One region of the Leptospira fletcheri genome, then DNA from elsewhere that is predicted to be linked to it. Evidence: riboswitches for the same ligand, from Rfam matches in the RefSeq annotation. Region 1 holds a riboswitch; the other holds the start of a gene.
The links. Region 1 has a riboswitch for cobalamin ahead of EHO60_RS09520 (TonB-dependent receptor plug domain-containing protein). Riboswitches for the same ligand answer to the same signal wherever they lie in the genome.
Positions count from the first base shown of each region.

Region 2: another riboswitch for cobalamin. It lies ahead of EHO60_RS06960 (CbtB domain-containing protein); the one in region 1 lies ahead of EHO60_RS09520 (TonB-dependent receptor plug domain-containing protein).

Region 1 is NZ_RQET01000004.1:1,310,531-1,318,489, reverse strand. Features, by position in the region: gene EHO60_RS09530 (ankyrin repeat domain-containing protein) at 1-333, opposite strand, end outside; gene EHO60_RS09525 (hypothetical protein) at 416-1,585, opposite strand; gene EHO60_RS09520 (TonB-dependent receptor plug domain-containing protein) at 1,587-3,668, opposite strand; cobalamin riboswitch at 3,807-3,983, opposite strand; gene lsa26 (surface adhesion protein Lsa26) at 4,125-4,862, shown strand; gene EHO60_RS09510 (CapA family protein) at 4,922-5,962, opposite strand; gene EHO60_RS09505 (class I SAM-dependent methyltransferase) at 6,082-6,954, shown strand; gene EHO60_RS09500 (LIC_13076 family protein) at 6,992-7,684, opposite strand; gene EHO60_RS09495 (hypothetical protein) at 7,709-7,959, opposite strand, start outside.
Region 2 is NZ_RQET01000004.1:781,420-789,378, forward strand. Features, by position in the region: gene EHO60_RS06940 (FAD-binding oxidoreductase) at 1-93, opposite strand, end outside; gene EHO60_RS06945 (DUF3209 family protein) at 100-474, opposite strand; gene EHO60_RS06950 (CbiX/SirB N-terminal domain-containing protein) at 485-1,687, opposite strand; gene EHO60_RS06955 (CbtA family protein) at 1,684-2,439, opposite strand; gene EHO60_RS06960 (CbtB domain-containing protein) at 2,448-2,636, opposite strand; cobalamin riboswitch at 2,764-2,944, opposite strand; gene EHO60_RS06965 (TonB-dependent receptor) at 3,038-5,140, opposite strand; gene EHO60_RS06970 (DoxX family protein) at 5,488-5,850, opposite strand; gene EHO60_RS06975 (glycosyltransferase family 4 protein) at 6,134-7,369, opposite strand; gene EHO60_RS06980 (DUF5329 family protein) at 7,447-7,848, opposite strand; gene EHO60_RS06985 (cytochrome c peroxidase) at 7,879-7,959, opposite strand, start outside.

The DNA of each region.
Region 1 (7,959 bases):
AAGATAAGCGACCAAAGAAGTTCTCCCGAAATGCGCCGCCAGATGCAAGGGAGTCCAACCGTCTTTGCTATAGGATCGAGCCGCGTCGGGATCTTTTGCCAATAATTCCCCCACTCTTTTTTCGTCTCCGATAGCTGCGGCCTCGAACAAATTCAGAGGAATCTCCAAACCTAAATAGGCCTGGATGATATCCTCTTTTCCATAATACAGTGCGAATAAAAACGGAGTGATCCCTTCCGGATTCGCCACGGATCCGAGAGAAGGATTTTCGCGCAATGCAAAGATCACCTGGGATTTTTGTCCAGAAGCGATCAAATGAAATATATCGGACATGGGTAAAATATCTCCCGAAGCTCAAAGAGGGATAGTGACCGAAATCCGAAGTTTGTCAATTCGGATTAAGCCTTAAAGAAATCTAATTCTCTTGTAACTTAAAAAGATCGAAGGGCTGTAGATCCACCGAAATCGGAAGCGGAGTGAGAAGAGAATTTCCGTTCGACGTGTCGAACATGCTCACCCCTGGTCTGGTAAATTCGGTATTTGCCACGTACAAGATTCGATCCGAGCCGAGTAGCAGCGCGGAAAGGCTAGCGTCGAAGGAGGAAGGTATGTAAAGTAACGTAGCGGATTTTACTCCTGTAGAAGGATCGAAAGCCTGTAACGTTTTGTTAAAAGAAGCGTCCAAAACACTAGCATAACCCAGATGGTCGTTAGCGATCTGTACCACCATAAGATCCCCTCCCGCAGTCGTTTCCAGATACAGCGGATTCGCTCGGAAGCTTCGCGTGGAAAGTTGGAACGCGACGATCGCGCCGTCCAACGCGCTGATATACCCCAACCGATTCGGCGTCGCTATCACCAAATGCGGCTCTCCGAAAAGATTCAGAAGTTGGGGTTTCCCGACGGGATTGGCAAAAGGGAAATGATAAACAGCGAGAACGGTATCCGAAACGATATCTATTTCCAGAAGATAGGAAACTCCGCTCGGAGGAAAATATCCGCTCGGATCGTTTCGGTCCAATCTTTCCAAGCATACGAAAAGGCTATTTCCCACGATCTTCATCCCGGACATTTCCGGAAGTCCGTCCGGAATTCCGGAAGTGGAGGTCGTCTCGGAATATCCGCCTAGATCCAAAGCTCCCAACGAGGCGCCGTTACTCGGGTTGATGATCTTTAGGAAGCGGGAATTGTAGAGAGATACGTATGCCTTGTTCGGACCCGCGAATTCGATATCTCCCGGATTGGTTCCCGCTCCCATGGACCATTCCGCCTCGGTCTGAAAGGCGAGATCGGGATCCAGTACCTGTACACTATCTCGATTTAACCGATTAATAATATACACTTTTCCGTTATAATACCGACCGACCGCATCCGAATGAATGGGAGTCAACCCAGGATACGAGACTTTCAGGTCCGGATTCAATACCTTGAACCGACCCGAACTGCTGAAGTCTGTCGTTACCACTCCTATGTTTCCCGAAATGTTCGGCGTCAAAAACAAAGAGTACAATGGAGGCCTTTTGATATCCTCGCAGTCGATCGAAGCGAAGAGTAAAAGTCCGATTAGAATTCGACGGAACCTCATCTTAGAACCTCCCGCTTAAGGTCGCGAACCAATTTCTTCCCGGAAGAGGATACCCTACGATGTCTTCCACCTTTTTGTCTCCCGCATTCCGAAAATCCATCGTAAGTAGGAGTTCTCGAGGCGCTCTTTCCGCCGCCTTCCCCTCCTCCTCCGAAGAGGAATAGAGAACGAACGTCAAATACAGATTCCAGATCTGTCTCGCCGGCTGGTAATTGATGTATTCGTTGGTTCTATCCTTGAATACGGCGCCTACATAAACCAGTTCTACTCCGCCTTCCCATCTCTTCGTGCGGTAGCCTAACGTGGAAGAGAGTTCGTGTTTCGGTCGAAGCGGAAGGTATTTCCCTTTCAAATACGGCGCGTCGGAAGTGTTGATCGCCAATTGATAAGTATAATCGACCAGGAACTTCCAACCTTTGAACTCCGTTTTTTGGGAAACTTCCGCACCGTCTATCTTCGCGGAGTCTATATTTTCCGGTCTCAAGGTAAATTGAGAATTCGGAATGAAAAGAATCATATCCGAAATCCTTTTCCGGAAATACGAAACGGAAGCTTGGGACCGAAGATTTCCGGCCGAATACTTTCCCGAAAATCCGGCGTCCAAATTTCCGCTCTTCTCCGGTTTTAAACTATCGTTGGGTAATATGGTGCCGACTTCTCCGAACAATTCCAGAAAACTAGGGATCCTGTATTGCTTCGAAGCATTGGCTTTGAAATCTAAGGAGGCCGTTTGTGTTTCGAACAGCTTATACAGTACGCCTGTCTTGGGATTGGAAAAGGAAGTGCTCTTATTGGCCGACGCTAACGGATCCTGTCTCTGGAACCAAGGAGTATCGGTTTGGAAACGATCCTGATAAAGATCCCAGGAAACGCCTGGAGTAAGAATCAATGTTTCACCGAACAACCGGATCTCGTCCTCCAACTGAGCGGTCAGATAGGTACGGGATTTTTCCGGTTCATAAATCACATCTTGGTTATTGACGTTGCTCCTACTCCGGCCGAAGGTTTCTCTCTCCCATCCGAAATGGGTACGGACGATCTGCCCGTAATCCAGTAAATAAAACGTAGGAGTGGCTTGCAGACCGGATTGGTGGATCTTAGCCGAGGAATTGGGAGCGCCGGAAGAAAATTCCGATTTGGGATCATAGAGTTGGTCGTTCGCAAATGTGGTAAATGCCCGGGTCTCCATCCGGAAACGCCCGTCGAACAATCCTTTGGTGTCCGTGGAAACCGAAGAAGTGTTTCTGAGATACTTCCGGTGAACCCGGGTTGTCTGATTGGATGCCGGCCCCGGAATTCCCTGGGAACGATAATTTAGATCATTCCAAAATCGGATTTTCGTACGGCCTAGATCTCCGTCCAGGCCGAGCATTCCGGTGGATCTTTCGTATTGAGCGTTTCTCCTTCGATCTACTGTATCATCGTACGGATTTACGATCACTGTCCCGTGAGGATTCAAAAACGGAAAATTCTGATCGGATTTCTCTCCCAAAAAAAATAGGCTGGTGCCGATTCCTCCGTATGTTCCTGTATGTGCCAAGGTTCCTTTTCCCGTACCGAAACTTCCTCCTCCTAGGTTGATCCTTGTTTTCGGAAGTCCTGTGGATTTTCGAGTGACCAGGTTCACGCTTCCCCCGATCGCCGATCCGGAAAATCCGACGGGAGCCCCGCTGCGATACACTTCCACGCTTTGCAGATTGTCGAAGGGTAAATCGGCAAGATTGACCTCCCCTCCTTGGGAATTGTTAAAAGGAACACCGTCTATAAAAATCCGAGACTGGTTGGGATTCGTGCCTCTCAAGGAAAGCGTCGAATAAGAACCTAAGCCCCCGTATCTACGGACTCGAACACCGGCTTCCCTTTCCAAGACATCCGGCAAGCTAGTATAACGCGAACTATATTGGTCCAGATTGATGGAAGACTGGAATCCGCTCGGATTCTTCCGAAAATTTTCCGGCTGGGAAGAGTCGGCGACCTTACCCAAAACTCGGATCGGAGCGGATTCCTGCGTGGTCTGGCCTTGCGCGAAAATGGAGATAGAAAAAAAAGCCAACCCGAACAGGAAGAACCGGTTCCGGCGCAAATCAAAAGATCCGTCTTTAAGAAAAGTACCTGTATCTAAGGGGGCCAAAAATTTCTCCCGGACGGGAGAAGATACGAGCGGACTAAAAAAGGCGCGCGAAAGGACTTCCCGCCCGACCTTAATTCCCGAAAGTCCGACAATCGATAAGCGTTAGGACAGGTCTTCTGGCTCGTGCCGGAGATCGGCGCCTTCCCGTCCAATCGGACAGTGGCGGTTGCCGTCCCCTTTTAAAAGGCACTTACAGCTGCGGGCTCAGCTCCGGTTTTGCACCGGATTCCCTTTTTCCCTCTGCTTGCGAATCCAGCTTTCTTCTCGAAAGCGGCAAGGCAATCGCAAAAAAGATCGATTTGCCTCCTTTTCATTCGCAGAATGAAATATTTTCTTGAAGTCGTCGGGTCTAAAGCCAGAATGTTTGCATCCAAAATTCACGAAAAAACCCGGAGCATAGAACCCCGAATGAAACTGAACAATCTGTCACTATGGCTTTTCACCGGAATCGTACTCTTTTCCGCTTCTTCCGTATCCGCGATCGGAACCTACTCGGAAGGTTGGGCCGTAGCGAAACTGACCCAATTCGAAAGCAGAGGACTCATCTTCGATTCGTACGAAGGCACTCTGGAAATGATGTCCTTCGACGCGTCGGAAAAATGCGATGAAATGAAGGACGAATGCTTCACTCCGGTAAAGAAAAAAGTTCCTTTCAGCGTCAGACCCGAAACTACCGACGCGGTGAATTTTTTGAACAAGAGCCTAAATCAGGACGTACTCGTTCATTATAGAATCCATAGAATCACACCTCTCGCCTTGTCGACGGACTTCGAAGTCCTGTCGGCCCAAAAGCAGGAGACCGTTTTGACGAAAGAGATCGCGGAAAAACTCGCGGGGCCCAAGACGGGATCCAAGAGAAATTTTTCCGTCACCGGTAGGATTCTAAATTTAGAATATAAGGGAACCTTAATAGGAACGTACGAAGGAATTTTTCTGGACGAAACCAGGGGAAAGGTCCATCCGTTTTCCGTTACGAACGAGGACATCGCGAATTTCGCCTGGTCCGCGATGAGGTTCAACCTGAAATACTTCTTAGGGATCTCCGTCGCATTTACCACGGGAGCCAGGGAATCCCATTACGATCTGTTCGAAGTGAACTTTAAAAACCCGGCGGGAGCTTTGGAGTCGCCTCCACCGTCCAATTGACGAAAAAGAAGGGAAGACCGCGCTAACGGGTGGATCTTCCCTTCTTCAAAACGAAAACCTTAAGGCAGGACCGTTCCGTCGGAATGGATTTTCGGACCCTTACCGGGAAAATCCGCCTTGGTCAGGGATTGCAAGAGTTCTACCGTTTTGTTTTCGGGGTCCGGAGCCGGAACTCCGTTTTGGCTGAGCTGTAGAGGTAAAATTTTTCCTCTTACGAAATTTCCCTTCTGATCCAGATCCGCTTCCAATACCAAAGAATATCCGCCGTAACCCTTCGTGGAAAACACCCTGTACCCCAAAAAATTTCCCAAGGAATACGCGATCAATCTTCCTCGATAAAGTTCCATGGCCCTAGGCAGGTGAGGACCGTGACCGATAAATAGATCGGCCCCCGCATCGATCAATGCGTGGGACAGTGCGACTAGATTTCCCCTGTACTCGCCGTAAAACCTTTCCTGCTCGTTCTTGACGTGGAGCGCAGGACCTCCTTCCGATCCTCCGTGCACGGAGATAAAGACCAATTGGGCTTTTCTCTTTGCTTCCTTGACCAGGGCAACACCGTCCGCAATGTCGTTCACGTTATTGTGAGCGGCCTTCATGTGACTGAATCCGATCCAAGCAACCGTGGTATTCTTTACTGTCATGTAAGTGATGGCGCCTTTTTTTCCGGTGTACCGGAGTCCGGCGGCGGAAAGATTCTTAGCGGTATCGTCGAAACCTTGCTGGTGAAAATCCAAACTATGGTTATTCGCGATGGAAAGAACGTCGAAACCCACATCCTTTAGAATTTTTGCATACGAAGGAGGAGTCCGAAAAGCGAAGATCAGAGGGCGATTGATATTCTTGGAGGAGGTAGGATAATCCGTAAGAGTACTTTCGAAATTCGCAAAAAGGATGTCCGCACCGCGGAGGGAGGATTCCACTGAGGAGAAAAGAGTGTTTCTCGGGTCGGAAGGAAGTCGATTGTCGGGATAATTCGTTCCCATCACCAAATCGCCGACAGCCTTGATCTTGATCGTCTCCGTTTCGGCCCAAATCGGATTCGAAACGAAGGCCAAGAGGAGAATCGCACGACTCAAAAAAAACGGAATTCTCTGCATAGTGGGAGATTTTTCCGACCTTGATTTTCCGAAAAGCCGTTTTCGATGGTACCGAAACGCCGATCCTCAAGATAAAATTTTGGCCTCGGCTTTTCCCGAAGTACCGATGAGAAAACTATATGGACCGAATCCCTTGCAATACTTGCTATACGGAAGATTTTCGCCCTTTGTTTTCGAAGGCAAGTTCGCGAGGAGAAACGTTTCGTATCGTGGAATGCAAACGATGCGGTCTCGTACAAGTAAACCCTCAACCTTCCCCGGGGGAAGTGGCGAAATACTACGAGGATTCCTATTTTACCCGAAGGACGGACAGAGGGTACGATGATTATTATTCCGAATCCACGAAGAGGGAAATCTCCCGGGTGTACAATTTGAACCTAGGAGATCTGGATTTCTTTACCTGGGAAAAAAACCTGGGACCTTCCAAAACCGCCTTGGATGTGGGTTGTGCGGCGGGGTATTTTTTGGACTATTTGAGAGACCGGGATTGGCAGGCCAAGGGCCTCGACATCGCTTCCGGGCCGGTCGCTTTTGCCGTAAACGAGCTGAAATTAGATGTGGAACAGACGGACTTTCTGACCTGGGATCCCGCCGGAACAAAACAATTCGATCTAATAACCCTTTGGGCGAGCCTCGAACACCTCCACTACCCCAAACAAACCCTGGAAAAAATCCTTCTCCATTTAAAACCGGGAGGGAGATTGATTCTCTCCACTTGTCGTTACGGACTCTTGGCCCGCACTTTAGGTCCCAAATGGAGATACCTAAACGTGCCGGAGCACCTGTATTATTATAGCCTGGACGGAATCGAAAAGCTCTGCATGGAACTCGGATACTTGCCCCTCTCTCATATCAGCTATGGAAGCGGCCTAACGATGAGAAAGAATGCAGGTTGGAAATTCAAGGTGTCGAAAAAAATTTCGGACTGGGCCGTCAAGTTCTTCGACCAAGGAGACATGATGGCGCTCTCCTTCGGTAAGACAAAATATTGATCCGAATTCGGATTTCGCGGAACCGAAAAGTCGATTGCTAGTTCGAGCCGGGTTTTTCCTTCACTCGAATCACCTTGGTCGCGAAGATCACCTTATAGATCTCTTTTTTCGGTATGACGGACTCCTTCTTCTGTTCCCCTTCATCCCATTCCACTTGGATGTTATCCACGTCCTGGCTCAGGACCCTCGCCTCTTGGATCCTACCGGTCCGATAAATGATGGTGCTATAATTCTTGCCCGCAGAATCCGCCGGACTGCTCTTATCCAGATATTTCCGAAGGGAATCCTCGAAGGTTCTTTCGCTCTCCGCAAAAAAATCCGTCCTGGCCCTCTCCCTCTCGGATTCGAAAAAAGAATCATAATCCTTTTTATGAATGAATCGAGTGGTGGTATCGCATTCCGTAATCTTCACTTTTCGAACGGATACGGAGGATAAAAAACCCAAAACCAGGGAAAGAGAAACTTGGGGCCATTCCGCATAACTTTCCAAGACGTAAACTTTTCCTTCTTGCTTTGGCAAAGCAGGTTCCGAGGAAAGTTGCCATAGTCCGTAAAACGCGTACCAGCGATTGAATTGGCCGAGAGGAGAACAAGGTTGAGCGTCGGATTCTAGGGCGATTTTTTCCGGTTGGGAAAACTCCAGACGTTTCTCGAAGCTACAAGCGACCTGCAAACCTACAGAGCAGATCATCCAGAGAGCCGCAACCTTACGAGACGTTCCTCGTTCCATACGGGCAAGTTCGATGGATCCGACTCATCTAAGCAATCTATTTTGGGATTTTACTGGATTTTTATAGGAGCCCGAGCGGGAAGAAGTGTGAGTCGTTTTCGATTTCGTTTTGGAATGGGACGGAGTCGTGGACTTGGATCGAGGCAATCCTTCCCGAATAAGCTGGAAAAAGAAATAAGAAGGAATCAAAACGACCACAGCCAAAAAGAGAAATTTGGGAAGCAAGGATTCCAAAAAGGATTCTCTCAGAATTCCTAAGGTACGACGTTGGTTTT
Region 2 (7,959 bases), 530 kb from region 1:
GTTATCCTTCGGTAAGGAGAACGAATACAAATCGTATCCTGAACCTATCGGAATTCTGGATTCCAGAGTCGCTTTTTTGGGAGGAGTCGCCACGAACGATTACCCGGGATAGATTTCGTGCACCAAATCGTGCATTTCTTCGAGATCGTTAAACAATACATTCAAATTTCGGAATGTACTTTTCAGTTCCAGCTCCACTTTCTTGGTCAGGATAAGAAGGGATCTGTAATATGAAAGTTTCGGATCCGTCGGACCTAAACTCGCGATTTTTTCCTCCAGTTCCGTCAGACTGCCTTCGTAAAAACGCATCAGTGACTGGAAGTCTTTGGCTTCGGATAGGCTCCGGATCGGTCCCGGAGTCGCTATCACGTTTTGTCCGATTTCGTTGATTTCGTGGATGCGAACCGCTTCATCCTGAAGACCCAATATGTTCATCATTCCCAATCTTAATGCGGCTATCTCGTGGCAGGCCATGATTCCTCTCCTATTGCATGATCGAATCCACTAATCTGGATACGATTTTGTCGTTTAATAAATGATCCTGTACTATCTCCGGGGCGTCAGGTTCCTGCACCCCTTGGTACCAGATTCCATCCGGGTAAATCACGAGAGAAGGTCCCTCTCCGCAACGACCCAAGCAGGATACTCTAGTTACCCTGAAATCCTTCTGCTTTCCCGAATTCTTAATTTCGGACCTCAGCCTTGCGATCAGACTGCCACTTCCCTTGTGTGCACAATCTATATTATCACAGACTAATACGTGTTTTTTCAGGTTCGGGTGTGGATAAGCGTGAGGAGCGGCTTGGGAATGAGTCTCCATATGTCGCACGCTCCATAAAAGCGCTTTAAGTCCTCCGACTTTATCGGTAAGGCCGGGAAGTTTTTCCCTATACTCGCAGGTGGCGCAAGGGAGACGACCGGTCCCAAGAATCGCTTCCCGAATTCTTTCATCCAGGATCTCGTGGACGATACGATCGGAACCGAAATGTCCTGCGATCATAGTGCGGATCCACGGATAGTTCGTTGAGAAGGAAGACAAACGCTCGGACGCTACCGTGATCAGCTTTCCTCCGAAGAGGAAATAGGGAAGAACCAGTATCCTTTCCGGACGGAGTTTTGCGGCGATTTCAAGGCTATCCTGGAGCTGAGGTTTCGTTATTCCGATGAAAGTAGGCATAACGAAATGATAATAGTTGGATTCCTCGAAGAGCCGAACTACTTTATAAAAATCTGAATTGGCATCCGCATCCGAAGATCCTCTTCCGACCACCAAGACCGCGGTTTTCTCGGGACGACTTTCCGTCCTCTTGAGCGCCTCCCGGGTTCGTAGGTGGAGCAGCTCCAGCATTTTAGGATGGACTCCGATGGCGCTGGAGGGGAGAAATTCCGTATTCGGAAATTGTCGGCTGACCTCGTCCAGTACCAACGGAATGTCGTTTTTGGTATGTCCGGCGGAAAAGAGGAAGAGAGGAACAACGACGATCCTGGAACAGGATTTGGCGAATTCGTTTAACGCGGATTTGAAATCCGGGGCGGCCAATTCTATATAGGCGCCGCGAACTTCCAAGTCCGGCCTTCTTGAGGAATAATCGGAAACGAATCTTTCGAATTCCTCGTTCGAGCCGGGTTCACGGCTTCCGTGACCGACGATCAGAACGCCGGTCCGACTCGAAGAGGATCCGTTCACGGCTTCGCAAATCTCCAACGAGTGTCCGCTTTCCGAAAGAGAAAGAATACGGATAAGCTAAACCAAAAGGCCGCGTTTACCGCTAAGCTGGAATAGAAAAAGCGCGTCTCCAATTCCAAAGGCGCCGTACTATTATGGGATTGCGCCGGAGTTCCTAGAAAGAAAGGAAAAGAGGCGATCAAAATTCCTGCTGCGAATGCAGGAAGTCGTTTCCAAAAAGCGATTCCGGTTTTGGAAACTAGAAAGGAAGTCGCTAAAATTCCGAGAAGAGAACAAAAGACGGATCCGGACCACCAAAAGCGCCGAGCGGAAAACGACTCTTCCGCACCCGCATTGCCGGGCAATTCCGGAGGAGTTCCAAACGCTGGAATTCCGTGAAAGACGGCGAATCCGAGGAAGCCGAAAAGAAGAACGGATTTAAAAGAGAAGTCGGGACGGAAGTCGCCGGAATTGCCGCGTAAAAGATTCAGGATTCCGGAAAAAAGAGCGCTTAAAATTCCGAAACCCGATCCTAACAAAGCGCAACCCAGTACGGTCGGTACGAATTGGTGTATGAAATTTTTATTTATGTCGGTTTCCGAAGCGCTTCTACTGTGGAGGGTCGCTGCTCCGTGGGAATGGCTATGCCCATCCTCATAAAGTTCCGCTTCCCAAATGAGTGGGCTGGTGATAAAAAGAAATAAAATTCCCCAAAGGACACCGGCTCCGATCCCCGCCCAAAACCCTCTTTTACAGAGGGCGAGTAGGGACATTGGGTCGTTTAATGGCACGGAAATCCTGCTGCGTGACGGAGATCGTGGAAAGTATCGTGAACCGCTTGCATCGGTTCCAAAGCCACGATATAAATCGCCCCGAACGCAAAAAGCGAAATGCCGAAAATCAGAAACAAAGAGTTCCAATTGGCTGATATTCTCTGGAGTGAATTTTGAAGAAGGCTTACTGTGCGCATTTAAGTTCTCCCGAAGAGTATTAAAATGGTTTTTTGCATATGTACGATCCGTAAAAAGAATCGTTCAATGTCGTTTTTGTTCTGAGTTGTTTTTTCACGGAAAACAGCCTTAAAGCCGAAGCTGATTCTCGTTCAGGGTTTTTTAGGGCGTCTTCTGACTCGAGTTCATCCTACTCGGAGCGTCTTCCCAGATTTCTCCAGTGACATATTGCTCCTTTTGTCCCTCTTACAGCGGCGGTACCGTGATGGAATTTCACCATCTTCCACAAACGCGAGGCGTTTGCGTGCCTAAAACAAACTATCCGAGACTCTAGACTAATTCGAATCTTTGGATTTTGCATACAACTTTTTTGCCTTCCTGCCAAAAAAGAGTCGCTTTTCCCTTTAAACGGACTCCTTGGTCAGTATTTGATACTCAATGAAAATCTAATGTTTCTTGGCATAACCGGATGAGTTAGAATGTCGTTATAACCCCCGCTGTCCGGACCGGGGGCTTCGTTTTTCAATAATGTCGGATAATAATATTGGACCTGACTTGCGGGTGTATTCGTCAGGTTGAAGACGTCCAACTGGATGGAACAGGAATCGCCTATGTGTTTTCCGATTTGAAGGTTCCAGAGAGTGCTCGGAGCCGATCGTACCCAGTCGCTTTCGATCAAAGCTCTGGGGCCGAAATAGCGTACACGAATCGATCCGAAAAATTCCCAGCGATCGAAGCTGATTCCGGCGGCGAACACCTTGCCTATGGCTTGTGGAACGTAATTCCCGATCGGATCGTATTTTCTGTATTTCGCCTTCGAAATCGAAACGTCTAGATCTACCGTCAACCAGGAGGAGAGAGAATAGAGATTGGACCATTCGACACCTTTTCGCGTACTGGGACGACTGGGGCTGGTGGTACCGTCATCTCCCGAGTAGACTAATTCTGAGTCTAAATCCAATCTCCAGAAAACCAAAGAGGATTGTAGTCCCGGAAGAATCATGGTTTTCATTCCTACTTCGCTTCCTCCGGTTCTTGCAATAGGACTTACTGTGGTATACGGAAGTAAGAGACCTTTCGCATCGTTGCTATGAAAACCGTAACCTCCGTTCAGATAAAAATCGAACCCTTTCCAAGGGCCGAGATTCAAACCCGCTTTCGGGTTGGTCGTCTGTGCCCGCCGGATCGTGCTTCTATTCGTTAAATCGTCAGCGACGTTGAAAAAGAATGTATCGTTTCGTACTCCCGCAAAGGCCTTGATCTTGTTCGTAAAGGAAATCCTATTTTCATAATATACGGATGCGGAGCTTTCGATGACCCGATCCAATGTTATCCTTTCCAGCCTGGATCTTGCCTGGGTGTGATAAAGTCCCGTGTGGATATAATCCCTTCTGAACTGTACTCCGACCGTGTTTTCGGACTTGAAAGAGCCGAGGAAGAGGGTTCGACTGTAGGAAGCCTTCCCCCCTCCTATGGATCGCCGATCCTTTTGTTCGACCTGGTCCCCGTTTACGGGATCGTTTAGAAAAAAAGTGAAATCGGAAAACAGGTCGAGGTCGTAATACGTTCCGTACAAAAGCGCCTTCATCTCCGAATTCGCCGTCTTTTTGTGGGCTTCGGCGGTAAAGCTCGCTCTTCGGGAATGTCCTCCATCATTCGGATCCTCCGCATCGTACCGGTTCAATCCTCCTGCATCCGCGTTCAACCAGGATCTTCCTATTTTCAGGGCTCTTTGCGGAATCTGATTCGTAGCATGCCAAGAGCCTCTATATCCGGAAAATTGGACGGACATCCCTTCCGAAGCGTCTCCGAGACTATAACCCAAAAAGGAATTCAATTTATTATAACGATCCGGAATGGTCCAAGGGCCGTTGTAATGGGAATATTCCCCCGCATACAAGAGATTTCCGGATCCGATCCTTTTCGATTCGGCAAAAACCGTACGCTTGAAGCCGAGACTCCCTCCCTCGATCTTGATCAGACTTTTGGGAAGAGACTTGAAATAATTCATCCGCATTGCGCCTGCCGAAGAAAAATCCCCTTCTTCGACATGATAGACTCCTTTCTTATATTCGATTTCCCGGACTAGTTCCGGGATAATGAAATTCAAATCCGTATAGCCTTGCCCGTGAGCGTGGCTCGGATTATTGATCGGAACTCCGTCGATGCTCGATGCGAAATCGGTTCCATGATCCAGATTGAATCCTCTCAAAAAAAACTGGTTGGCTTTTCCTCCTCCACTGTGTTGAGTTACGATCACTCCGGGTATGGCTTCGGCGAGTTCTCCCACGTTTTGGATGGGTCTAGCCTTTAATCTTTGCGAATCGATCCTGCCCTCGCTGGCGGATCTGGAATCCGCCTTGCCTCGGACCGTAATTCCTTCGTTCTTTGCGTTTGTTTGTCTAGAAGAATCGCTTTTGGCCGGAAGTTTGGATTTTTCCTCTATTTCCGTTTCCGAAAAAGCGATTTGTAGCGGTAAGAAGAACGCCAAAGCGACGGCGAAACGTCTGAAATGAACTTGCATCGATACTATCCCCCTTGAAACGGGGATTCACAAGTTCATCATAATATGATGATATATGCCTTCGATTTCTGCAAGGGTATACCCTGCTGGATCAATGACACAATGGAAACCCCGAAGCGCTTTTCGGGGGCCCTTCGTAAAACGGACTAGAACGCGTTTACGAGATACGATTCACCCAGACCACGGGGTTATAAAAATCGCGGGGAAGATCTGGCTTACGCAATCCGTAACTTGGACGGAACGAAGATTGCGATCACAGTTGCGGGTCAGCGAGGGAATTTCACCCTGCTTCCTCCCAGAAAGCTACGGACATAGGACCCATCGGACTGTTTGTGCGCAAGCGGAAATCACGTATAAAGATAAGCCCAATAGATCAAAAGCAACTGTACGGGCAATCGTACCAGTAGTAAAATCGTGGGAGGATCCCGCTTCGTTCTGGATTGAAAATGATAGACGTTTGCCGGAAATACTGCGATCAGCAAAAGCACGATTCCCCAAGCGCAAAGGGGTCTTGTCGGGGGGTAAAATAATCCTAAACCGAGTAGAATTTCCACCACTCCGCTGAATTGTACCATGAATTTATGGTAAGGAATCCAAGGGGGCATGATTCTCAGATAGAACTTAGGAATGACGAAATGTAGGATTCCGGCGATCGTATAAAGGACGGCCATGATCCAGAGGCTGATCGTTTTGACTTCCAATGTTTCCATGGGAAGCCATGTTACGATCTCTATGGATTACCGGTCTGCCTTTTTTCTCTGTCTCTCCGTCTGAAGCGTTTTTGTCGGGCTCGGTTGTTTTTGATATGGAATCTAGGGGAGGATGAGAATTTCTCCCTTTTCGGGAAGGAAAAATAAGTGGAAGGCTTGTATCCGGGGAACTTCAGCATTATGCTTCTGACTCCTTACCGTTCGGTTGCCCGTCATTATAGGAATCGGAAAGGAAGTACAAGCAAAAAAGGAAATTTTATATTCCTTTTTAGTGAAATTTCGATTAAGCCCTGCTTACGACTACCTTAAAGGAACTCGATTTGCGACTCTTGGCTTTTTTCGTGATTCGTTTTCCGAATTCCGCATATACGGTTTCAAGAGTGTCGGCAACGTCTTCCCAGGAGCAACCTTCTGCGGTCTTTCTAGCATGAGCGCCTAGTTTTTTGGCCAACTTTTTGTTTTCCGCAAGAAGGCAGGCAAGTTCCGCGAATTCTTCCTCCTTATCCAATGCGGGTAGGAGCGCCGATTTCCCGTGTCGTAGATATTCTTTTGCAGCCGCGTAATCGTAAGCGACGATCGGAAGACCGGAGGCCATCGCTTCTAACACGACGTTCCCGAACGTTTCCGTCACACTGGGAAATAAGAACAAATCTCCGGTCGCATAATGTTTGGCCAGCTCTTGGCCTTTTTGCATTCCCGCGAATATGAAATCAGGATGTTCGCCTTTCAGTTTTTCTTTTGCCGGACCGTCTCCGACCAAAATCAATTTCGCTTCCGGTACTTTCGCTTGGAGGCTACGGAAAGCCCGAACCAAAAGACCCAGGTTTTTTTCCGGAGCGATTCGTCCGACGTACAGTACGGCGAAGTCGGAAGGAGTTAAACCCCAGCTTTTTCTTAATTTCGAATCCTTTTGCGCAGGATGAAATAAAGTAGTATCGATTCCTCTCGAAACCACTTTCAGGTTTTTGTATCCGGAGGCAGCCAACTGATCCACGATCTGCGCGGTGGGGGCGAGCGTAGCGTGAGTGAGATTGTGCAGATTCCGAAGGTAGGAATGGACCAGTTTGCCGATAAAACCTACCTTATAGTATCTTGCATAAGAATGAAAATTCGTTCTGAAATCGCTGACCACGGGCAGCTTTAGGTGCCTCGCTGCACGAACGGCGGACAAGCCGAGCGGGCCTTCGGTGACTACATGCACCAGGTCCGGCTTTTCGAATTGCATCAATCTTCTCAAGAGTCGCTTTTCCGGAAAGCCGAAGCGAAGGTCCTCGTAAAACGGAATTTTGGCTCCCCTTACCAGCACTTCCCTGTAATTTCCGTTGGCCGTGGCCATGTCGTTCGAGGATTGGCGAGGGCGGACCAGTATGATTTCATGTCCTCTTTGCAGGAGGTCGCTTAACATACGATGTAGCGTTTTGGAAACCCCGTTGATTTCCGGAGGGAAGGTCTCCGTCACGACCATGACGCGCAACGGGTTAGGGTTCGGATAAATTTTCGTATTTGCCTCGGAAAACATCTCTCCGATCGTACGGAAATCTTGTATCTATTCGGTGAATAGGCGATTACTTTTTGGTTACAATGGTTCCGGCAGAGTTATTTCTCGACGTTCCGTCGGTCCTGATTTTTCTTTTTTTTGATTTTCTCCTCCTGTGTCGTCAGCCATTTTTCGGATTCGATTTCCTTTCCGTCCGGAAAACGGATTTTGTAGGGAATGCCTGTGATCGAGGATTTGCTGGCCAGAGCTTTTATGAATTCGTCTACGGTTCCGATCTTTCCCTTAGTAGCTTCATACTTTCGTAATAAATGAGATTTTGCTTCCTGTACGGAATGTTCCGAGCCGTTGCGGATAAAAACACATCCCTTGCAGGAATCTAGAGTCGAAAGTAGTGCGTTGATTTCCGATTCGAGTTCCGATTCCGCGGAAACCGAACGTAATGTTAAGAACAGAAGAGGAACTAAGGCGCCGAGGAAAGTTCGAAATAAAAAAGGGGGCATTTGATTTTTCTCCGTGGACGATCGGTCGTTTTATCTTCGGTTCAGGTTCTTTTCAATCGATTCGTTGCAATGTTTCGGTTGGGTGGGGGGCATTTCTTCCGGGTCGCTCAA